DNA from 3 places in the Exiguobacterium sp. s11 genome. Region 3 is predicted to be linked to each of the others. Evidence: riboswitches for the same ligand, from Rfam matches in the RefSeq annotation. Region 3 holds a riboswitch; each other region holds the start of a gene.

Region 1 (7,840 bases), on a different contig from region 3:
AATTGATGGCGACAGACCGCATCGCCAATTTATCGAAAGGGAATAAAGCAAAGGTTAATCTGTTAATTGGATTTGCGATGAATCGACCTTTCTTATTGCTCGATGAACCGTTGGCTGGGATTGATTTATTTACGAAAGAACAAATTGCGTGGATCTTCTCTAGTCACTATATGGAAGGGAAGGGCATCTTGATGACGACTCATGAGATTGCAGAAGTGGAACATCTCATCGACCGCGTTATTTTTCTTCAGGACGGGACCATCATACAGGAAGATGACTCGGAAGAGATGCGTGAGCTTTACGGGAAATCAGTACAGGATCGAATGAGGGAGGTTTATCAGACATGAAGAAATTCTTTATGCTATCAAACGAGGAAATCAAGCGAAGCTTCAAACTATACCTTTCGATATTGACGATGTTAGTGATTGTTGAACTCACATCGGTCGTATATCAGGTTCTTCATTATCAATCTAAGCTGGAGGATTTGATGAAAAAAGAGCGACTTACGGAAATGGAAGCCGTTGATCAATTGAATGGACCGTTGACGTTTGGCGATGCGACCAACTACTTCAAGTACATGATTGCCATCGGTATCATGTTCACGATTCTATATGCCTTTCAAATTTGGTACCGCGATTGGTATGGCGAGTCCAAGTACATCTACCGTTTATTGATGTTGCCGGGTAAACGCATCACAATCCTCTTATCCAAACTGACAACAGTATTGGTATTTGTGTGTGGTTTCATGGGCATCCAGTGGATCACGATTCTTCTAAGTCGTCGACTCTACGAATGGTTACTCCCGGAACATTTACAAGCAGCATCCAAAATCATCGGGGAGTCAGCTGCGTTGAACATGCTCTATACCTTTAATGTGATCGATACATTCGTTATTTTAGCGGTCGCACTCTTCGTCATCACGATGGTCTTCTTGTTCGTCTTAACAGAGCGGTCCTACCAAAAAGGGAAAGCCTTGGTGACGATCGCAAAGGATGTAGCGCTCTTGATCGTACCATTCATTGCATTACGTTACTTATTTGATTTGACTAGCATTCTCGTCCCGAATCAACAAGTATTCGTCTATCTTTCCTTTATCCTCATCTATTTTGCATATATAAGTTGGAAATGTGTTCGACTATTGAACCATAAAGTATCTATTTAATCATTAGAAGGAGGAAGTCATGAGACGATATAAAGAAATGATTATCGTAGGAGGTATTGCTGGCGTCACCTTACTCAGTTATTTTGGTTACGCCGTAAGCATTAAAGGATCGGATTATGAAGTCGAGAGTATACGAAAAGAAAATGCAGAAGCTCTTAAAAAAGTAAACATCGAAATTGAAAATGGAGACATCAAGCCTACTCAATACAATATCCAATTGGACGGTCAAATCCATAGTGAGTCGCAGAACTATATCACAGGGTTGTTCAATAGCTACGCTGCAGACTTCCCTGCTGATTTCTATCGCTTTCTTTCTAAGGAAGACGTATTTACTAGTGAAATGGGCTCGCGGACATACGGAATTGAAGTAAAGGCATCTCAGTTGAACTATCATTCTTATGACAAAAGTACACAGAAACAATTTAAAAAGACGCTTTCTCATCGTTTAACGGTACCGGATCGTGAAATGGCTGACATCCGTGTCTTCCATCAAGACGGCATGAACGTATACGTCCAACGGGATGATCATGGAGCAAAGGAAAAATCGACGGTGTTATTACTCAACCTTGCAAAAGGAAAAGTGGAGACGCTTCAATCCAAGCAACTCAAGACTAATCAAGAGCGTCATTATGTGGCAGTGAACGACTATGGAATTGTCTATCGTGAAATCGCATATGATGCGGAAGGGGTAGAAAAAGATAGCGCTTATTATCTAGATAACGGCAAAGGCATCAAACGAATCAAAGCACTTGATGCGTATGCAGCGGAAGGGAACTTTAATGCTGATGAAAATAGCCAATCACTGATCGCTTACGGTACGTTTGATTCAGAAAAAAGTAAAAGCATCAAATGGAGTACCTATGACTTTAAGACGAATCAAGTCAAGCAACATCAAGTGGAAGGGCAGCGTGCTTACCGCTTCAATGGCTCCTATACGATGATTGCGCAGGGAAAGCTATACCATATCGCTAATATCAATGATTCGGATTTCCAAGTCACGGTAATCGATACGAAAAATGAATCGATTTCGTATCAAGGAATCATCAAAGATAAAAATGCTAAAAAGAATCGTTTGGTACAGGATGTCACTGTATCGGAGTAATCGTGATGGACTCATGATTCACCTCGTTTACTCGCTTTTTAGAATACTAGAAATGAATTTATCTGTCAGAATCATTGACAGGGGTTTTCAAGACCACTACAGTGAAGATAACTTAAATAGAATCACTAGGGGTGTTATTAAACTGAGATGAGTAGCTACTCAAACCCTTTGAACCTGAACTAGGTCGTACTAGCGTAGGGAAGTGTAAACTCTGATGAACAAGCGGAGACGATGATATCGTTCTTTGCTATGTGATTATTTAGATGTGCGCAACTTTCCTTTTGGAGAGTTGCGTTTTTTTGTTTACTACTTCGCTATTTAAGTTGCAAAAATGGATGAGGGAGTGGACAAGAATGAGCAGAACAGTATTAGTGACAGGAAGTAGCCGAGGACTTGGGGCGACGATTGCAAGGGTGTTAGTGAACAATGGATTTAAAGTGGTGATTAATTACTATAAAAGCAAGGAGGCAGCAGAAAAGCTTGTGAGCGAACTGGGAGCAGAGAATGCACTTGCCTTGTATGCAGATGTTACGAAGCGGGAAGATGTTGAGAGCATGATGCAATACGCAACAGCACATTATGGTCAAATCGATGTTGTCGTCAATAATGCACTAGTAGATTTTAAATTTGATCCGGTTGCTCAAAAATCGTTCATCGATTTAGAGTGGGAAGATTATCAAAAGCAACTTGATGGAACGCTAAAAGCAGCTTTTTTCACCATCCAAAGTGTCCTGCCGCAATTTATGGAACGACATAGCGGTAGTATCATCAGCATTGGAACAAACCTTTATCAAAACCCAGTTGTTCCTTATCATGAATACACAACAGCAAAAGCAGGTCTGATTGGCTTTACTCGAAACCTAGCCGCGGAGTTAGGTCAATATGGCATAAACGTGAATGTCGTCTCCGGTGGGTTATTGAAAGTCACAGATGCGAGTGCTGTGACAACCGCTGAAGTATTCGATTTCATTGCCCAATCGACCCCATTGAAAAGAGTGACGAGTCCAGAAGAAGTAACGCAAATGGTCGCCTTCCTGGCATCAGAAGCAGCATCTGGGATTACGGGTCAAAACGTAACGGTCGATGGTGGGTTAACGATGAATTGAAGCGGGCGTTTTAAAAGATTCTCAGCTTGTCAGAGAAGGGATTCGTGAACAGCAGATGACGAATAAAAATCAGTTAAATATCGGCGTTTTGTTTTATGGATGTGGTCATCATCAAGCCGCATGGTTAATGCCTGATTCCGCGATTAAAGAGATCGGAGAGAGCCGCTATTATCAGCGTCTGGCTCAAATAGCGGAAGCTGGATGTTTGGATGCAGTATTTTTTGCGGATAATCAATCTTTTCCGGCTAATAATGCAACTGATTTACCTGCCTTTTGGTTGGATCCTTTAATTAATCTAACGGCTATTTCTCAAGTGACGGATCATATCGGATTAGTTTCTACGATATCGAGCACGTTCTCCAATCCGTATACAGCAGCAAGGCAACTTCTAAGCCTAGATCACGTGACGAAGGGGAGGGTAGGCTGGAACTTAGTGACCTCGATGACGGATTGGGAAGCGTTAAACCACGGGATGGATGCACTTCCACCGAGGGAGGAACGGTATAACAAGGCGAACGAATTCGCAGCATTGATGGAGAAGCTATTTTTATCTTGGGATCAAGCGGCTTTTCTCGCGAATCGATCAGATAACCAATTGATTGATCCTGAACGTATACAAGTTATCGATCATTCTGAAGCCTATTTCAGCGTAAAAGGTCCTTTGTCTACGCCGCGTAGTCTCCAAGGAAAGCCAGTAGCGATGCAAGCGGGTGCTTCTGAAGAAGGGATTGCCCTTGCAGCCAAACATGCGGATGCCGTATATTCTGTGTCATGGAATTTTAGACAAGCCCATGCTTTTCGTGAAAAACTCCATAAGAAAATTAAACAAACTGAATCACCAGATCGAAAGATTAAGATATACCCAGGCTTAGTAACGTATGTTGGTAAAACAAGAGAAGAGGCACTAGCCAAAAAAGCCGAACTAGATGAAAAATTACCGGTTGAAAATGCGTTGAAACAATTGAGTTTTTTTTTGCAGCAAGATTGCTCCACATGGGATCTCGAAGCAAAGATTCCGACCTTACCATCGATCGAGGAATTTTCCGGACCCATCGGACGCTACCGAACGATTCTAGAGATTATCGATGATACAGATCCGACGCTCAAAGAACTATTAGGCTATTTAGCAGCAGGAGGAGGACACCTGACATTGATTGGTACTCCGGAAGAAATTGTGGATCAGTTGGAATTTTGGTTTAACGAGGGAGTAGCAGATGGCTTCAACTTGATGCCGCCGTCACTACCGTCAAGTTTAGAAGATTTTGTAGACATGATCATTCCTGAGTTACAAAAAAGAGGATTGTTTAAAGTGTCCTATCAAAGTACTACATTTAGAGAGCATCTAGGTTTAATCGATTAAATTAGATGAAAAGTTTAGTTAAATTCCGAAAAGATTTCGAAGAAAGCCTTGAAGATCAAATATGAATCGGCGTGACTTAAGATTTACGAACTTTAAAATTTAGATGAAAGAAACGATACAAATCTCAGTGTTGCAAAATCTCGAATGGGAAGCTCAGCATCCAGAGGAATTTGAATTATATCGTGAAATCTCAGAGACGCGATTATCGCGCTATAAAAATATAATCACACTGATTTAAATGTTAAAAAGCGACATTTGTAATATGATAATCACAATTTTTAAAATTAAAATGCTATATTTTTCTTATACTAATTAAAGGGGTGTTTTTGTTTGGCTGGTACTTTTGATTCTTTAAATTCAATTTTTTATTTGTTAGGTTTTTTAGTTTTATTAAATGTAATCTTTTTGGTTGTTCCATCTAAAATTTCATCTTTTGTATACATATCATTTAATACAGTAGTCCTCGCCGTCATTTCAATCATGTTGTTTTTCAAAGCGGGTTCTTTAACTGACGATCTAAATAAAGATGGATCAAGCGTGCCATTTTATTTAACTATTATCATTGGAATTCTTGTTATTATTGCAATTCCATTAGGTCTTAAAAACAAAAAAGTGAAGAACTTGAACTGAACCAAAAAAAGTTAGGCAATAAATAATTTGTCAGGCGACCTTGAGGACCTGAGTCCGGTATTCCACAGGGCTCAGGTTTTTTAGTCGTCTCTTGATACGACGATGGTTATAGTACTCGATGTAACGCTCAAGCTCATATTTGAAGTGATCCATGTCATCGAACTCCTTGAGATATAGGAGCTCTGACTTGAGCACGGCGAAGAAGCTCTCGATGGCTGCGTTGTCGAGACAGTTGCCCTTACGGGACATACTTTGCGTGATGCCATGTTCGTGGAGCGTACCGACGAACGCTCGATATTGATAATGCCACCCTTGGTCGGAATGCAGAATCGGTCGGGCTTTCCCGTCAAGCTTCCCGATTGCTTGATCCAACATTTCACCAACGAATTGATAGGTAGGGCGGTCCGATAGGGTATAGGCAATGATCTCACGATTTCCCAAGTCCATCATCGGCGAGAGGTAGAGCTTCTCCCCGAACAGGTGAAACTCAGTGACGTCAGTCACCCATTTCTGGTTCAGGCCGGTGGCCTTGAAGTCACGTTGGAGAAGATTCGGTGCGACCTTTCCGACCCGTCCTTTATAGGAGCGGTATCGCTTCATGCGGACGAGACTTTTGAGACCGAGCTCATTCATGAGACGGCGCACGGTCTTCGGATCGTGCCGGTAGCCCTGGCGTTCGAGAAGTGCGTGGATGCGACGATAGCCACATCGTCCCATACCGAGCACGCGGAGGAGTCCCGAAACGGGATAGATTGACCGCAATTCATCGATTACTTGTGCCTTGATCCGGTTCGTCGCGCATTCTCTTCTTGAACCCTTGAGCTTCTCGACTTCTGTCATCTCTTCAAAATCCTTCTTTTTACGTCTCGCCATCGGGGCACGTCCTTTCGGTCTGGCGACCAGACCTGCGGTCCCTTCCCGTTCATACGTCGATCGCCATCTCGAGATCATCCCTGGGGAGGAATTCGGTATTTTACGGCCGCCTCTATACTGGACAGCCTGTTGGTCGCCATGTCGTTTAATACCACCATTTTAAATGCCGGCGAGTGTGTTGTATAGGAAGGATCGAAGATCGTCTCTCCCCAACGTTCATAGAGACGCGACCACACATGGATACGTTGATATGCGATCCCGATTTCATTCGCCAAGCTCTTGTATCCGTCTCGTCCCGTCAGATAACGTTCAACGACCTTGATTTTAAATGCCTTCGTATATTTGGTCATAAAAAACACTCCATAAAAGTTGGATTTTTATGTCCAACTTTTATGGGGCAGTTCAATTAACCTTCTCTCTTTTTTATTAGGCTTTCTATTCAGTAAAACAGAAAAATTATTTTTTTCTTAGTTGAATAACTTTTGATAAAATTTCTTTGGCGGAATCACAACTATTTCTTTTGTAATAGGTAATTTAATCAAGTCTTCCATTCTTACTAAATATATTGGATGACTAGAATCATTTAAATCAACATGAGCATCCTTAGAACAAATACAGGTAGCGGGATCAAACATTTTGATAATATATACTTCTCCTAAATTTTCTATAGATACTTTAAGCATAATTTTATTCTTAATTAAAAGATTAGTTATTATTTCTCTATATAACATTAAAAGAATCCAAGTGATAAAAAAGACACCTATGAATATAAGTATAGTGTTGGTCATATTTAGGGATTCAGATACGAATATTACCCATAGAGTATAAATAAAAGTTAATATGTAAGTTAAATAAAAAGCTAATTCTCCCATACTTAAATAACGTTTCTTTAAAAGTTGATCGTCAGTTAAAAACCTCCTTTCAAAATTGGTATTTGATAATAAAGACATTCCAGAAACAAACAGAGGAAGTAATGAAAAAATGAATACAATTATCGCCGATACTTCATATGAATTTCTTCCTTTCACCTTTTATGAACTAATCTACGAAGTTTAAAGTATTAAGTTTCTTTAGAAATGAAAACTAAATGCTTTCTCTATAAAACGGTGATTTGTGGACATGTGCTAGAAAAAAATAAAGTGTACTATTTATACTTATTGAAATAATACCAATTCGTATATCCTCTAGAATTTTGCATATGATAAAGTTGACATACATGTAATACGAGGAAGTATTCGATTATCCTATTCATTTACGAGGAGGGATGTTGTGGAGACTCCATTGATGGAATTACAAAGATATAAAAACTTTGATGAGTTAGCTAATGATCTTCTCGATCTTGCTAAACAAGTCTTACCGGAACAACTGTTCTATCTGTCGGTTTTCAGCAATACCCAACAATTCATATTAAAACTTTCAAATGAAAGAGCGAACATTCATATTACTGAAGGAATGGTGGTAGATTTAAATCAATCGGTATGCAAAAGGATCGATTTTGAAAATAATCAACCTTTGGTCTATGAGGATATCAATGAAGATTGCTCAATTGATGAAGTGAAGACACTACTCAGAGAAGTTAATATTCAATCTTATTTAGGGATTCCAAT
Region 2 (7,840 bases), on a different contig from region 3:
TGCTCTTGCCGTGCTCATCGGCCACTTGTTTCCATTGTTTCATCCGCGACGTGGCGGTAAAGGATATGCCGTATTTTCCGGCATCGTCTTCGCCATCACGCCGTGGGCATATCTTGTCGGACTAGGCATACTCGGTCTGTCTTATCTCGTAACGAAAGATAGCGTCAAAGCGGGGCTGATTCCGGTTGTTCTGCTCCCGTTACTCCCTGTCTACTTTGACGCGGGACCCATCAATATCTTGTGTGCCGTTGCCGTAAGTCTACTTGTCCTGTGGGCTCATGATGCACTTCACAAGCCAGTCATTACATAAGGAGGACGTCTCATGATCGACTTTTCCATTGCCACCGCTTCGGACGCGGAAGCAATCCATGAACTGAACTACCTCACCTTCACGGAAGAGATTCCGCAACATCAACCGAACACCGAACGGAAACGGATTGACCGGTTTCATGATCAAAATACCTATCTGATCGGCAAGGAAGACGATCGACTCGTCGCGATGATTGCTATTCGAAAGCATCGTCCTTTTTCGCTTGAAGAAAAGGGCGTGACGTTAGATGAGACACTGACGGACCCAGCGGAAATCCGTTTACTCAGCGTTCGTCCCGAATACCGCAATAGTCGTACGTTCATGCAATTGATGCGCTTTTTGATGGTCTACTTGGAGCGGGAAACGATTGATCATGTCTATATCAGTGGTACGACACGGGAAGCTAAACTATATGCGCGGTTCGGCTTCACCCCAATCTCAGCAACGCTCGGTAGTGGCGATGCCCAGTTCGTACCGATGTTGTTGTCACGCGCAACATACGAACGATCCGTCATCGCGGACGTTTTACGTCCTCTGCATTTTCTAGCCGGTCCGGTCGAGGTTGCACCAACAGTCCGCCAAGCGGCGCAACAAGCACCGCGCCCGCATCGGACGTCTTCGATGCGACAGCTCGATCAAGATTTACGTGGTCGGATGTGTCAGTTGCTGGATTTACCACATGTCTCGATGGCTGTCGGCAGTGGCACCCTCGCCAACGATATCGTCGCACAACAACTGAGTGGACATGGGTTGATCCTAAACGGTGGTGAGTTCGGTCAACGCTTGATTGATCACGCGGCACGAGCTGGGAAGTCCTTTGATGTCCACTCGCTTCCACCCGGTCACCCGATAGACTTGGAACAACTCGCGAGTCAACTGCATCAAACGGAATACGACTGGATCTGGTTGACGCACTGTGAGACGTCAACGGGCGTCCTCTACGATCTCGATGCGGTAAAAGCGCTGTTAGAACAACGAACCGCACTCATCGTCGATGCGATCAGCGCCGTCGGAACCGGGCGTTTCTCGTATGACGGCTGCAGATTCGTCACGACCGTCTCCGGAAAAGCAATTGGTGGTTTACCGGGTCTTGCGTTCATCGGTCACATAGATCGCGTCTTACCTTCTCCACATATTCCACGTTATCTGGATCTAGGACTCTATGCGGAAGGCGTCGCCTTTTCCGGCTCATCGAACTTGTTGCTTGCTTGTCAGGCAGCGCTCGATGCCCTTGATCTCGATCAAGCCGCCATCAAGATGACCTATCTCGAACAGGCCGTTCGAGCGACTGGTTTCAACCTGCTTGCGACTCAAGAAGCACAAGCGCCGGGAATTCTGACGATCGTCCATCCGTCGGCAACCGCTTTAGGAGACGCTCTCCGGATCCAGGGCTATCATGTTCAATATGAAAGCGACTATCTCGTCCATAATCAATGGCTCCAAATCTCAACGATGGGACACACGACGATGCGGCACATCGAACGTCTCATCCGAGTATTAGTCCGTGAAAACCAACGCATCACCATAAAAAATGAGAAAAATGAAAGACCTCTTAACCCTTGATTTCAAGCGGTTTGGAGGTCTTTCGACTTTAAAAAATAAAAAATAGAGGTTTAAGGATTTAAAACATAGGGGTATAAACTCACTAGCACCGCATCAAACGGTGACTTACTCACACATGTTTCTCAATATCAGCGTAATGACCTGGGAGAGAAATGCAAAGTCACGAAAGCGTCAGATTCAATGCGAGTCTGGAACCGATTGTCTTAGCATATTTAAATTGTTCAGGACTTGTCCTGCTCCTACATTCATTACCTTTTGAGGGCTATACCAAATTCAAGGGGGAAATGAACATGTCAGTTAAATTAACAGCCGAAAAACGCGAGGTACGTCCACGCTCACTCCGTAAACAATTACGTCATGAAGGAAAAGCTCTTGGTGTCGTGTATGGTTACAAAGTGGAAAGTACACCAATCGCATTTGAAGAAAAAGAATTGCTTAAAATCGTTCGAGAAAACGGTGAGAACGTCTTGATTTCACTGAAACTCGACGGTAAAAATATTAACGTCTTAATCAACCGTCGTGATATGGATGTATTCACACCAACTGTCGATCACGTTGAATTCATCGCCGTTAAAATGGATGAAGAGACAGAAGTCGAAGCAGACGTCGTACTCGTCGGCGAAGCAGCTGGTGCTAAAGTCGGTGGATTCCTGTCACAGACACTCTTTAAAGTAACAGTCGCAGCAACACCAGATAAATTACCAGAGAACGTCGAAGTCGACGTCACAAACCTCGAAATCGGCGATTCGATCTCTGTAGCTGATCTTCCGGAACAAAAAGATTTCCGTATCGTCACAGAAGGCGACATTCAAGTCGCAGCTGTCGTCGAATCAACGCTTGAACAAGAGCTTGAGGAAATCGAAGAAGCAGAAGCTGAGGCACAAGCGGAAGCTGGCGAAGACAACGAAGCGGAAGCTACGGAAGAGTCTTCAGAAGAAGCAAAAGAAGAGAACGAAGACAACAAATAAGTCGTTTAACGATACGCCTTTCGTGGCGTATCGTTTTTTTGTGTCTTGACAATAGACAGAAGATTGCCTAAAGTGAACAGCGTATCATCTATTACCATATCCACTAGGGGAGCCCATTTGGCTGAGACGATTCACTTCGGACCCTTCGAACCTGATCTAGTTCATACTAGCGTAGGAAAGTGGAGCGATCACATCCAATGACTCCTGCTGCGCGCAGTTTTTCTGAGGACCGCTCTCTTTTTTACGGAGGGCGGTCTTTTTTGGTGTCTCCCCCACTTAAAGGAGGACGAACACGATGCAACACTGGAAAATGAAAGAAATCATGGTCATGATGATGCTCGCCGTCGCTTGCGGCGTCATCTATCTCGGTTGGTCAACACTCTGGTTACCGATATCTGCAATCTTCGGACCAGTCGGTGCCAACTGGATGTTTGGGATCTGGATCATCGCGAGCCCGCTCGTCGCAGCAATCATTCAAAAACCAGGTGCTGCCCTCATCGCGGAAATCGTCGCGGCAGCCGTCGAGCTGTTCACGGGTAGTCACTTTGGCTTATCGGCTCTACTGATCGGGGTCTGCCAAGGACTTGGTGCGGAACTCGTCTTCGCGATGACGCGTTATCGCCGTTATGACACCTGGACATTGATGTTATCGGGTGTTGGAGCCGCAATTGGTAGCATCGTCTATAGTCTGATCGCGAACGGATTCGGTTACTACACGACGACGACGTTGCTTGCGACAACAGGTTTACAAATGATTAGTGGTGCATTACTCGGCGGCTTGCTTGCAGCGATTCTCATCCGTCGCCTTGTTGCGACCGGTGTCTTGAACGGGTTTGCGGCAGGACGTGCGAAACGGGAAGTCGCATGATTACTGTCGACGATCTCAGCATCCGCTATCCCGGTCAGATGAAATCGGTGCTCAATCATGTATCGCTGACGATCGAACACGGAACGACCCTTCTGCTCGGACGCAGTGGGAGTGGCAAGACGACACTGCTTCATGCCCTAGCCGGACTGACACCGGAGACGATCGAAGTCGAACAGACTGGTACAGTTACCCGGTCCGGTTCGGTCGGAGTCTTATTTCAAAATCCAGAAGAACAGTTCTGCATGGAAACGATCGGACGCGAAATCGCTTTTAGTTTAGAAAACCGGTCGATTCCACGCGAAGAGATGGAGGAACGCATTGAACGCTTACTCGCACTCGTTGGTCTCCCTCTCCCCTTCTCGACACCAATCGCGAGTCTATCCGGGGGGATGAAACAACGCCTCGCGCTCGCCGCGGTCCTGGCACTTGAGCCGACGATTTTATTACTAGATGAACCAACGGCTCAGATTGACCCGATCGGGCAACACGAGCTGATGGCGTTGATCTTTCGGATTCAGAAAGAACATGATTTAACGATCGTCTTGATCGAGCACCAACTCGATGTCTGTTTGCCGTATGTCGATCAGATCATCTTACTTGAAGACGGATCGGTGACTGCAACGGCGCATCCGCAGGATTTGTTCCCGCAGGGGTATAAAGAGCTTCAATCGAAAGGGATCGCTGTTCCCTCTTTGTATCCGTACACGTTAGAGACGTTACCCATAGATGGACCACAAGCAGCGCGACTTCACGTGCTTCCTCCAGTCGCTACAGCAGGCACTGCCTTGTTACACGTCGCTGCATTATCGACGAAAGCACCTTACCCGCTGACCGATGCGACATTTTCCCTGAAGACGGGAGAATGGGTGATGCTGCTCGGGGCAAACGGATCCGGGAAAAGTACGTTGCTTGCAACACTCGGGCGGTTGCTCTCGCATCAAGGAACATATCGGTTCCAGGAACGTCCGGCTCAGCGTTACTCCCGGCGACGCTTTTATGAGCATGTTGGTTATGTCTTTCAACAACCGGATCTGCAGTTTCTCAAACTGACAGTCGAAGCGGAAATCGACTGGAGTCACCGGGCAGCGACGAGTGATGAGCGCACAGCGTTGCTCGAACGGCTGGAACTCGCATCTGTCAAACAGCAGTCACCGCTTGCGCTTAGTACGGGGCAACAACGAAGGCTCAGCGTCGCGACGATGCTCGGGCAGTCAAAGGATGTGTTGTTGCTCGATGAACCGACGTTCGGACAGGATGGATTGACGACGCGGCGGCTCATGGAACAGTTGTTGACGGAACAACAAAACGGAACGACACTCGTCATGGCAACACACGATATGGAACTCGTCGCCCGATACGCGGATCGTGTCCTCGTCATGGAGCAAGGGCGGATTGCTTTTGACGGGCGTCCGAGCGAGTTATTCGCTGACGTTCCGTTACTCGAACGCTGTCAGCTACAACGTCCACTTTCGTACCAATTCCAGGAGGTGAAGCGCAATGCAGACAAACGCGTCACCGTTCGCTAAACTCAATCCTGTCATTAAGGGGAGCGGATTGGTTTTGATCATGTTTGCCTTGATTGCAACGAACGACTGGGTCAAGACGTTGGTGTTCCTGAGTTTTGCTATCGCTCTGCTACTCCTCTCCGGGTGGGGTCCTCGCGATTTCTTGAAACGACTCGCACCTTACAGTCTATTATTCTTATTGACGTTCTGGATGATGGCAGCCTTCGGCAAAGGAACGAATCCTCTATGGTCGTTTGGTTGGTTTCATGTCACGTCGGAAAGTGTCATGCACGGCTGGTTACTTGCCTTACGGATGGCAACGTTCGTCTGCTTAAGTTTCGCTTTCGTCACGACGACCGATGCGACCCGGTTCGTGATGAGCTTAATTCACCAGGCAAAGGTGTCGCCTCGCTTCGCGTATGGGTTCCTTGCCGGGATCCGCTTTCTGCCACAACTGGTCGAAGAAGTCCGCGTCTTACGGCGAGTCCGAATGATTCGGAACGTGCACAGTCGCTTTCCTGGTGATGCGTTCCTATCAATCGGCTTACCGCTCTTCTCGCGATCGATCCAGCGGGCAGAACGGATGGCAATCGCTTTCGAAGCCCGTCATTTTTCAGTGGAACGGACATATTATGAAGTGCCAGTCGTTCAGCGCCAGGATATTATCTACCTCGTGGTCATCCTCCTGTTTATCAGTCTTGTCTTTTGTCTATGATTACCGCCACCCGTATCCGGGTACATTCTAGCAAGACAGATTGAAGGAGAACGACATGAAACGAATCCTCTTGATTGGTGCAGGGCACGCTCATCTGCATTGCATTACCAATGGACCAACAGAAGACGTCGAGTGGCTGATTTTAAACGCCTCGACGTACCAATATTACTCGGGCATGTACTCCGGACTTGCTGACGGAACATACGACATTGATGAGATCCGTATCGACGTCGCCGTCTTATGTCGCGCCTATGATAAACAATTCATCGAGGAGACCGTCATCAAAATCGACCCCGTTGAAAAAGTCGTCTTCGGTGCATCCGGCAGACACTATACTTATGACGTCGTCTCGACGAATATCGGCTCGTTCGATTGGTCGGAAGATACGACACGATTATCGATCAAACCGAACTACCGGTTACCGGATACATTAAAGCGTCTGCAACAAGCAAAGCGTCCAGTCTTGATTGGAAGTGGTGCAGCGGCCGTCGAGATGGCGGCGTCCTTGAAAGTGGCGGATGTGCCGATTACACTGATCACGGATCCCGAGTTGCTTTCAGGACACCCCGCAGCGGAAGCCATTAAACGACGCTTACAAGAACTCGATGTTCATTGGATTCGAGAACGGCCACTGAACGAGGCGTCTCCTCTCCGCTTTTCACATCACCCACCAATCGAGCCAGATGCCATCATCCGCTTGACGGGTGCGAAAGCTCCGGCATTGTTTGCGGACAGCAAGCTCTATACGGAAGACGGATTTCTACTCGTCAACGAACAGCTGCAAGCGCTCGATGATCCAAGTCTGTTTGCTGCGGGTGACGCGGCGACCCTCGTCGCTTATCCCGATATTCCGAAGAATGGTGTCACAGCTGTCCGACAAGCACCGATCTTACTGGCAAACCTCTTACGGTACGTCCAGGAAGAGGCATTGCAAACCTATCGTCCGCAAACGAACTATTTGACGATTTTATCGATGGGACCACGGCATGCGATTTCAATGTATGGCAATCAGTATTCGACTCACCCGTTCGGTTGGTACCTGAAGCGCTGGATCGATCAACGGTTCATGCGGAAGTATCGCCCATAAAAGCGTGCGCCGGCGCACGCTTTTTCCTGTACACAAAAACAAGCCATGGATGGGTGTCCATGGCTTGTTGGATTAGACGGTTTGATTTCCTTTGACGTACGAGAGTAGCGTTTCGTTGAATTTCTCTTGTTCATCAAGCAACATGCCGTGTCCACTCTCTTCGAAGACTTCAAGTCGTGCCTGTGGAATTTCCTTTTGCATTTCTTCCGCGAACTCGAACGGACAGACTTGGTCTTTTTTACCGTGGATGATTAACGTATCGACTTTGATGTCTCCGAGTTTTCCACGTAGGTCTTCGTCACGTAAGGCGATTGCTGACTGAATCGTACCGTGGGACGAAGCGGCGATACTAAGTCCATGGAACCATTGTTGAAGTGGTTCTGGATGTTCCTTCGCAAAGAAGATTTCCCCGAATCCTTTGAGCATCGACGGACGATTCTGTTTCGTGTCGGCAATCAATCCATCGACTTCTTCTTTTGTCATCCCGTATGGATAACCGTCGCGTTGTGTAAAGACAGGAGCTGCGGCTCCAGCGAGGACAAGCTTACTGACTTTTGAATCCCCGTAGTGCAAGAGATAGGACAAGGCGATTCCTCCTCCCATCGAGAAGCCGAGCAACGTGACATTCGTTAATTTCAGCTGTTCTATGACTTCATTGACATCGGACGCCATCGTCTTGTAATCGTATCCCGTTGCCGGCGCATCTGATTTACCATAACCGCGATAATCGATCCCGACGTAACGGTATCCTTCTTCGACGAGCAGATTCTTTTGATACTCGAACATGTTGTTGTTTGCCGGCCAGCCGTGTAAAAAGACGACCG
Region 3 (7,840 bases):
TCAGGACGAGTGCCACTCCGAAGGTCAGTCCACCAACAAGTGTCGCAACAGGTGACTCCGCCATATATAGACCGTTAATTGCTTTTAAGGTAAAAATAATTGCAAATCCAATGAAAATCCCTGCTAGCATGGCACGAACTAAGTACTCGAGAGGACGCATTTGTAGCATGCACGTCGACTTGATTGCTTTATTCCGTAATCCTTCTAATGCTTCTACCTCGTTCATCGTAGAAACCTCTCTTTCTTTTGTTCAACACTTCACAATGTTTGTTCATTTATTATCATACTTCCATCTTAAAAGATGTTCAAGTATTGAATAGACCTGTTTTATCGTTTTTATAAAAGAACGAGATGTAAACGATATCATTGTGTCGAGATTGTGAAAAATGCCTTTTCTTGCTTTATACAACTAATTAGTTTGAATTCGTAGTCGTGATGCGAAGCGTTCAAAGAAAGTATTTCGCCTTGATGCATCGAGCACATAACCATCAATGACGACCCGATTAAAGCGTCTAGAAGAGGAAGTAGCTCGTTCAATATCGGTCGGAGTGTAGGCGTCGAATGTTTTCCGGTCCATCGTAAAATCTGCACCTGAATACGGATCCGTGTAGTAAATTTCGAGATCGGTCAAATCAGGAATCGTTGAAAATAAAACAAGTGTATGATGCATCAGCACTTTAGATAACCGAGCTTTCAAAAAATCCTGATTCACTTGTAGTGTTCCAGTATCGGTACCAATCCAGGCTTGTCGCTCTTTTCCTGTAACCTCATAAACAAGCCGCAACGATTCCCCTTCGACATCTACCTGTTTTAATTCTGATGAGAACGGAAGTTGTTCGGCTAATTGACGAACCGCTACCGTATTCATCATCGAAGCACCCACTTGTCTCGCTACGAGATCTCCATCATGCCAAATAGACGTTCGATTTTCTTCATCCGATGGTTGAAAAATGCGAATACCAATTAGTATTACTAAACAAATACAACCAATAAGCAAGAACGTTTTTTTCATTTTCATCACCTTCCTAAAAAAACGTACCCTTTTTCATCTTTTTTCATAAGAAGGGTTGAAATTTTATGCATATGGGCGTACTCTTGCAGGCAGATACTCACAGAAGGAGGAGCATGAGGTCACTCATCATATTGCCATGACTACAACACACCCACAGAAAAAGAGAGTTGAAAAAATTAGTTTTTTAATCATCGGTACATTGCTTTATTCCCTTTACATCAGTTTACTACTATCTCCAAATGATATCGGATCAGGTGGTATCATGGGGATCACACTCATCATCCAAGAGCTCTTCCACACGCCAATCGGTTTAACGCAATTGCTTTTAAACATCCCACTCTTCCTTTTAGGTTTTCGTTTTCTGCGTAAACGGTTCATGTTCTTATCCGGCATCATCGTCGTTGCTTCCTCTTTTTTAATCGACTGGATTCCGACTCAAATTGTTCCGGAATCTTTAAATGATCCGCTCGTCGCCTCCATCTTTGCCGGTCTAGTCTCTGGACTTGCGATGGCATTGATCTTCTTCGGTGGTGCTTCAACTGGAGGGCTTGATATTCTTGGAAAGTTTTTCTTCGCTCGTTTTCATAACTGGCCACTTCCTCGCATATTTCTGATGCAAGATCTTGTCATCTACATCCTTGTTTGGTGGGTGTTTGACTTAAAACACGTTATGTACGCGCTCATCATGAGCTTCGTTCGCGCCAAAGCCCTTCAGACGGTTTACAGTTTCTATTCTGCTTCTAAGCAATGTATCATCATTTGTGAGAAAGCAGATGAAATCAATGAAGTCATTACAAAAGAACTCGGTCGTGGTGTCACGATTCTCGATGCACGTGGAGGATATTCCAACCGAACGAAAAAAATGGTCTATGTCGTCGTTCAAAATAATGAAATCGTCCGTTTGCAGGAGATCGTCTCTTCCGTTGAGCCAAATGCATTCGTTACATTCTCAGAAATTCATACGGTTTTCGGAAACTATAAGGAACATTCCTATTCGTTTTAACCAAGCGCAGCCAAGCTGCGCTTTTTCTTCTACATAAAACAGCTTCTCGGATTGCACTAGCTTTCCTGCTTTTTTATTCAGAATACTGACTTCTTACTTTCCTATCCCTATTCAAAAAATAGACAGGCTTCACTTTTCTTGTAATAGTAGTTAAGCTAATGACATGTCTTTTTATTTAAAGGAATGATTGCATGCACTCACTATGGCGTCAGCGTGTTCTGCTGATTCTTTTGATCAGTTTATTTGCCTCTATACCAATCATTTATGCCTTATCTGGTTATCGGACAATTGCGGCGATGACAGCGCAGATGAAGGATCATGATATACCGTTAATTAATCAAGTCGATCAGTTGGTTGAACATAATCGAGATCGAGCAAACGCAGTCCGCGGCCTCTTATTGTACGAAGATAATCGTTATATTGAACAATATTATTTTTCGACTTCGAAAATTCATGACTTACGTAATAGTCTGAATCAATCTTCGACTACTCCAGGAACAATTAAAGATCTTCTTCGTCGCAACAATGTCTGGGAGTCAGAAATCGAACGGGTTTTCGTCGTATATGAACGCCAAAGTCCAGCAGCAGCAAAACGTCTCGCCAGACAATCGACTCAAACGACTCAGACGATCCTTGAAGACTTATCACGTGTAAAAGATGATTTATATCGAACGCTTCAGGCAAAATTACAACAATCGGATGCGTTAATTGCTACATATAAATGGATGTGCCTCGGCCTGTCAATTCTGTCCTTTTTGATGATTAGTGCAACGATTTTTTTCTTCCATCGCTTCGTTCCTGCCATATCAGAGAAATCAGCACAAGAATAAACAAAAAGGAGCTGACTCAAAAGTCAGTCTTTACAAAGATAAGGGTGGCAGATCATCATTCTGCCACCCTTATCTCGTAACAAAAAGAATGATGCGTCACACGTCACTTCTACAGGAACAAGCGCGATTTTGCGCTATCAGAGACGAACGAGACCCGCTTTTCTGCTGGAATGAAGCAAGAAAGCCAGCTTGTGTCTCGCCTGAGGAAAGGGTCTGAAAAGATGAGTTATTCTTTTTTCGAGTCAGCCTCTTCAGATTATAGAGGCGTCATCTTGATTGACAGGACGAGGTCGATGCTTGTCCTAGGAAAACGATCCGAGATGAACAAAAAAAGCGCAGCAATAGCTACGCTTTTCGTTATTCTAAAGAATCATTCACGTACTGCTTTTCCCTCATGCACATGTTCCATAGCCATATGCACAAGCGATGAGACATGATGATCATCCAGGGAATAATAGACGACTTTGCCTTCTTTTCGGAACTTGACGAGTCCTTGTTTCAACAAAGACCGAAGATGATGAGACGCCGTCGCAATCGAACAGTCGACAGAGGCTGAGACATCACAAACGCATAGTTCTTCTTCAATCGTCAACGCATAAACGATTCGCAGTCGTGTCGCATCCGAAAGAATCTTAAATAGCTTTCCGATTTCAAGTGTTGGGATCGTATCCAAGACTTGTCCGATTTCAGACGCACGTTGTTCGTCAATCGCAATCGTTTCACAACGGGGAATATCCATGTCCGTCACCTCGTTTTTACCTATATTGCACCATGGGAAAACAGAACATTGCAAGTTTAGCGCATGCGCCTACGAATGAGCCAAAATACGAACCATCCTCCAACATAATCTCCGATATCCCAGACGATTCGATTTTGATCGACAGCGCGTACGCCGATATCAATGATTTTCGTACTCTCTAATCGGTTCGAATAGCGCTGTCGTAGCCGAGTCGGAATCGGTAGACGAAGAAGTGCCCGGTAATAGATGTCTAAATGAGTATGTCCCCAAATTTCCGTCGCAATCGAGCTCGTTTTAATATACAACGGACGTTTGTAGCGTCTTTCATACTTTTCTTTCAATAAAAGGGCCATCTCATAAGATATACGATTAGGACGCGGAAATAAGACTTTTCCTAGATGGTAGATCCCCTGATTATCGACTCGAATGATTTGTGGTTCTAACCGATATCGAATCCAATAGCCGCGAAAACGGATCGTCTGCCATTTCAATACAATCACCTCTGAACGGATTATACCCTGTTCTGAAGTGATTGATGCCATTCTCGCACAGCATCTGTCATTTGCTGCGCAGCGAGTTGCCGATCTTCTTTAGCGAAAATTTCTGAAATGACGGCGTACCCTTCTAGCGGGATGGGAAGGGTGGAGACATTTGTTGCTGTGATTCCACCAATACCGATTAAAGGTAATCGTACGGCTTCCCGAATCGCCTGAAGCATCGTATGCGACATGGAATCAGCGTCTGCTTTGGATGACGTCGCAAATAGAGACCCCACGCCTAAATAAGATGCTCCGTCTCGCTCTGCTTCAATCGCTTGTGCAACAGTGGCTACCGACACACCAATCACGGCATCTGGTAAAAGTTGACGTGCTGCGGTTAAAGGAATGTCTTCTTGTCCGATATGCAAACCAGCTTCGACGAGTAACGCGATATCGATCCGGTCATTGATGATCAAAGGAATGTCGTGTCGATCCGTCAGTCTTTTCAACCGAACTGCCTGATCGTAGAATTCCTTTCCTTGTGCGGTTTTTTCTCGTAGTTGCACGATCGTCGCACCACCTAAAACAGCTTCCTCAACGACCGTCTCGATCGCGACGCCAGGATGGTACCGACGATCCGTCACTGCATAGATGGAGTAATCAATTGACACGTTCTGTCACCTCCACCAGTTCTTGCTCCGTCATGAGGCTGATCGCATTGAACAATTCTCGTTTAAAATCACCAAGACCTTGCGCAGAGACTGCTTGTTCTCCTGCTTTTCCCATGACGAATGTTCCGTGAACAGCCGCCTCAAACGCCGTATATCCTGCGCCGAGGAAGCTCGCAATCAAGGAAGCCGTCATACAGCCCGTACCCGTGATGTCTCCTAGACGAGGTGTTCCTACATGTAATTCCATTTCGCGCGTTCCATCCGTGATATAGTCGTTCGGACCTGTCACGACGAGGACAGATTTGTGTTTGCGAGCGAATGCACGAATACTTTCTCGATCCATCATTGCATCTCCCGCAGCATCGACTCCCTTAGTTCGTCCGTCTTCCCCAAGTAACGTCTTGATTTCAGAAGTATTTCCTTTGATGACCGTACACCCGAGATCAATGAGTTCTTTAGAAAAGGCAGTACGTAATGTCGTTGCCCCTGCTCCAACTGGATCAAGAACGATCGGGACATTCAAACGTCCCGCTTCACCGGCTGCAAGTCGTTGAGCTGCTTGCATGTCTGAATCGATCGTACCAATGTTTAAGACAAGAGCTTGCGCGAGTCTAACCATTTCTTCTACTTCGCGAATATCTTCCGCCATGACGGGTGATGCTCCAACAGCGAGTGTGACGTTTGCGCAGTCATTGATCGTCACCGTGTTCGTCAGATGGTGAATGAGTGGTTTGTGTTCAAGAATGGTCGTAAACATGTGTATCCCTCCAAAGTGAATGAAAATGATGTGTCGGTCCAATACCTTGTCCGAGAGCAAATCCATGACGAATCGCCTCCGTGACATAGCTCTTTGCTTGTCTTACACTATCTGTCAAATCTTCTCCAAGCGCCATCCGCGCCGCAATCGCCGCAGATAAGGTACAACCAGTTCCATGAGTATGTTGATTGTCTAACCGTTCCGATGTGAAGCGGTGTTCTACTTCCCCATCAAACAACAAATCCGTCGCAGCTCCTGAGAGATGTCCACCTTTTAGTAATACTGCCCCTGTCTGTGTAGCTAATTGATGCATCGCCAGTCGCATTTCATCTAGATTGGTGACCGATCGTCCTGTTAAACGCTCCGCTTCCGGTAAATTTGGTGTGACGAGTGTCGCAAGCGGTAAAAGCTCCGAAATCAATGCTTGTTCAGCCTCCGTCCGTAATAAGGCATGTCCCCCTTTAGCGACCATGACGGGATCTAATATGATCGGAACTGTCTGTTTGCGGAGATGTGTAGCAATGACACGAATCGTCTGCGCATTCGAGACCATTCCGATTTTGATCGCATCGACACGAATGTCTGAAAAAATCGACGTTAACTGGGCATCTACGATTTCTGGAGATAACTCTTCCACCGCTTGAACACCCAACGTATTTTGCGCCGTGACAGCTGTCAGGACGCTCATTCCATAAACGCCTAAAGCTGAAAATGTTTTTAAATCTGCTTGAATCCCAGCTCCACCACCGGAGTCGGATCCCGCAATCGTCAGTACATGTTTCATATTCTTTTCACCTTCCCATCGAGCAATATAAGGGAGTCGTGACCGACAAAAAAGCGTCAACCGCTGTAAAAAAGCAGTCGACGCTATACGAAAGCGTTATACACGCATTCCGGTATCCGTTCGGCTCAACTTTCCTACGCTGGTATTATCCAGTTCAGGTAATAGGGTCGAAAACAGATTGGTTTTCCTCTCAGCCGGATTCCTCCAGCTCCCCTAGTTGCTCAAGTATTCGTTTCGCCTTAACTGTAGCATAGGAAAGAAAAAAAAACGAGCCGAAGCCCGTTTTGATTACAGATATGCCAATGGATTGACTGCATTTAAAGGAGAAGAAGCACTGTATTGATAGCCTCCGACATGTAGTTCGAAATGTAAGTGTGGTCCTGTTGAATTCCCTGTACTACCAAGTGTTCCGACTTGCTGACCTTGAGAGACCGTTTGTCCTGCATGAACAGATAATGAGCTCATATGAGCGTAAACCGTCGTATAGACTTTTCCATCCAAGAAATGCGAAATCATGACGTGGTTTCCGTAAGGTCCACCACCTGATGCTGTAATGACGGTTCCGGCTGCTGCTGCGACGATCGGAGATCCGACGGGACCTTTGAAATCGACGCCATTATGGAATGTATAACCGTTTGCTCCACTAGCTGGTCCGAATCCTTGTGATACCCCACCAGAAGATGGTCGGACAAATTTCCCACCACCTGAAGCGATTGGTGTTGTATCTGAACTTGTTGATTCTGTATTCTTATTGGCTTGTTTTGCTGCTTGAGCACTTGCTTTAGCAGCTTTTTCAGCTGCCGCTTTCTCTGCTGCTGCTTTTTCAGCCGCTGCTTTAGCCGCTGCCTTCGCTGCCGCAATCGCACGTTCTTGCGCTTCGAGAGTCGCTTGCAGTTCTTTTGCGTCTAACAGTTCTGTCGTAAACTTCGTCTTCCCTTTTCGTAATTTTTTGAGTGTAGCACTACGCTCTTTCATTTGAGCTTTCAACGCTTTTTTTTGTTCAAGCAATACTTTCTTTTCTTGCATTTGCTCCGCTTTTTTCTCAACGAGTGCTTGCTTTGCTTCTGCTAATTTTTGTTGCGTCGCGATGTAATCTGAAATCATTTTATCATCTTGTTCAGCAATCTTTTTACCCGCCATGACACGGCTGAATAAATCACCTAAATCCTTTGATCCAAAAATGACTTCTTCCCACTTAATCGAGTTTCCATCGTTTTCTTGGAAAACACGTAAACGATCACCGAGTAGTTCTTCCTGCTTCTGTAGCATCTCCTCGTAACGAACGATGTCTGCCTTTAACTCATCGATTCGATTGCTTAACTGTTTAATTTGTTTATTTTTTTCGGAAACTTGGAAAATCTTTTCGTTAATCGCTGCGTCGATTCGATTGATTTGACGTTGTTCTTTTGAAATTTTAGCTTCTTGCTTTTTAATCTCTTTTTCTAATTTACGTTGTTCAGCGGCATTTTCAGCCTTTTTTTCTTTAATCGTTGCTGCCGCGATCGGTTGTGTACCTGTTGTAAGTAATGCCCCTAAAACAATGGTAGAAATTAGTTTTTTTAGCA

What was found. A riboswitch is a leader RNA that binds a small molecule or an ion and turns the genes downstream of it on or off. The one in region 3 is predicted to bind thiamine pyrophosphate.
Region 1: it holds a riboswitch for thiamine pyrophosphate, as region 3 does, so the genes downstream of both, KNQ12_RS14455 (3-oxoacyl-ACP reductase) here and thiD (bifunctional hydroxymethylpyrimidine kinase/phosphomethylpyrimidine kinase) in region 3, are expected to answer to the same signal.
Region 2: it holds a riboswitch for thiamine pyrophosphate, as region 3 does, so the genes downstream of both, KNQ12_RS01195 (ECF transporter S component) here and thiD (bifunctional hydroxymethylpyrimidine kinase/phosphomethylpyrimidine kinase) in region 3, are expected to answer to the same signal.

What each region holds. Positions count from the first base shown of each region.
Region 1 is NZ_JACSNF010000005.1:101,278-109,117, reverse strand. Features, by position in the region: gene KNQ12_RS14470 (ATP-binding cassette domain-containing protein) at 1-347, shown strand, start outside; gene KNQ12_RS14465 (hypothetical protein) at 344-1,162, shown strand; gene KNQ12_RS14460 (hypothetical protein) at 1,200-2,264, shown strand; TPP riboswitch at 2,382-2,482, shown strand; gene KNQ12_RS14455 (3-oxoacyl-ACP reductase) at 2,618-3,370, shown strand; gene KNQ12_RS14450 (LLM class flavin-dependent oxidoreductase) at 3,426-4,730, shown strand; gene KNQ12_RS14445 (hypothetical protein) at 5,061-5,360, shown strand; partial or broken gene KNQ12_RS14440 (IS3 family transposase) at 5,391-6,583, opposite strand; gene KNQ12_RS14435 (hypothetical protein) at 6,701-7,105, opposite strand; gene KNQ12_RS14430 (sensor domain-containing diguanylate cyclase) at 7,503-7,840, shown strand, end outside.
Region 2 is NZ_JACSNF010000001.1:193,196-201,035, forward strand. Features, by position in the region: gene KNQ12_RS01180 (glycerol-3-phosphate acyltransferase) at 1-310, shown strand, start outside; gene KNQ12_RS01185 (GNAT family N-acetyltransferase) at 323-1,873, shown strand; gene KNQ12_RS01190 (50S ribosomal protein L25/general stress protein Ctc) at 2,164-2,841, shown strand; TPP riboswitch at 2,937-3,036, shown strand; gene KNQ12_RS01195 (ECF transporter S component) at 3,137-3,709, shown strand; gene KNQ12_RS01200 (ABC transporter ATP-binding protein) at 3,706-5,235, shown strand; gene KNQ12_RS01205 (energy-coupling factor transporter transmembrane component T family protein) at 5,207-5,929, shown strand; gene KNQ12_RS01210 (NAD(P)/FAD-dependent oxidoreductase) at 5,985-7,016, shown strand; gene KNQ12_RS01215 (alpha/beta fold hydrolase) at 7,089-7,840, opposite strand, start outside.
Region 3 is NZ_JACSNF010000006.1:101,574-109,413, reverse strand. Features, by position in the region: gene KNQ12_RS15525 (formate/nitrite transporter family protein) at 1-226, opposite strand, end outside; gene KNQ12_RS15520 (hypothetical protein) at 410-1,012, opposite strand; gene KNQ12_RS15515 (YitT family protein) at 1,149-2,015, shown strand; gene KNQ12_RS15510 (CHASE3 domain-containing protein) at 2,207-2,845, shown strand; gene KNQ12_RS15505 (ArsR/SmtB family transcription factor) at 3,216-3,584, opposite strand; gene KNQ12_RS15500 (hypothetical protein) at 3,641-4,084, opposite strand; gene thiE (thiamine phosphate synthase) at 4,096-4,734, opposite strand; gene thiM (hydroxyethylthiazole kinase) at 4,724-5,491, opposite strand; gene thiD (bifunctional hydroxymethylpyrimidine kinase/phosphomethylpyrimidine kinase) at 5,472-6,275, opposite strand; TPP riboswitch at 6,390-6,500, opposite strand; gene KNQ12_RS15480 (murein hydrolase activator EnvC family protein) at 6,564-7,840, opposite strand, start outside.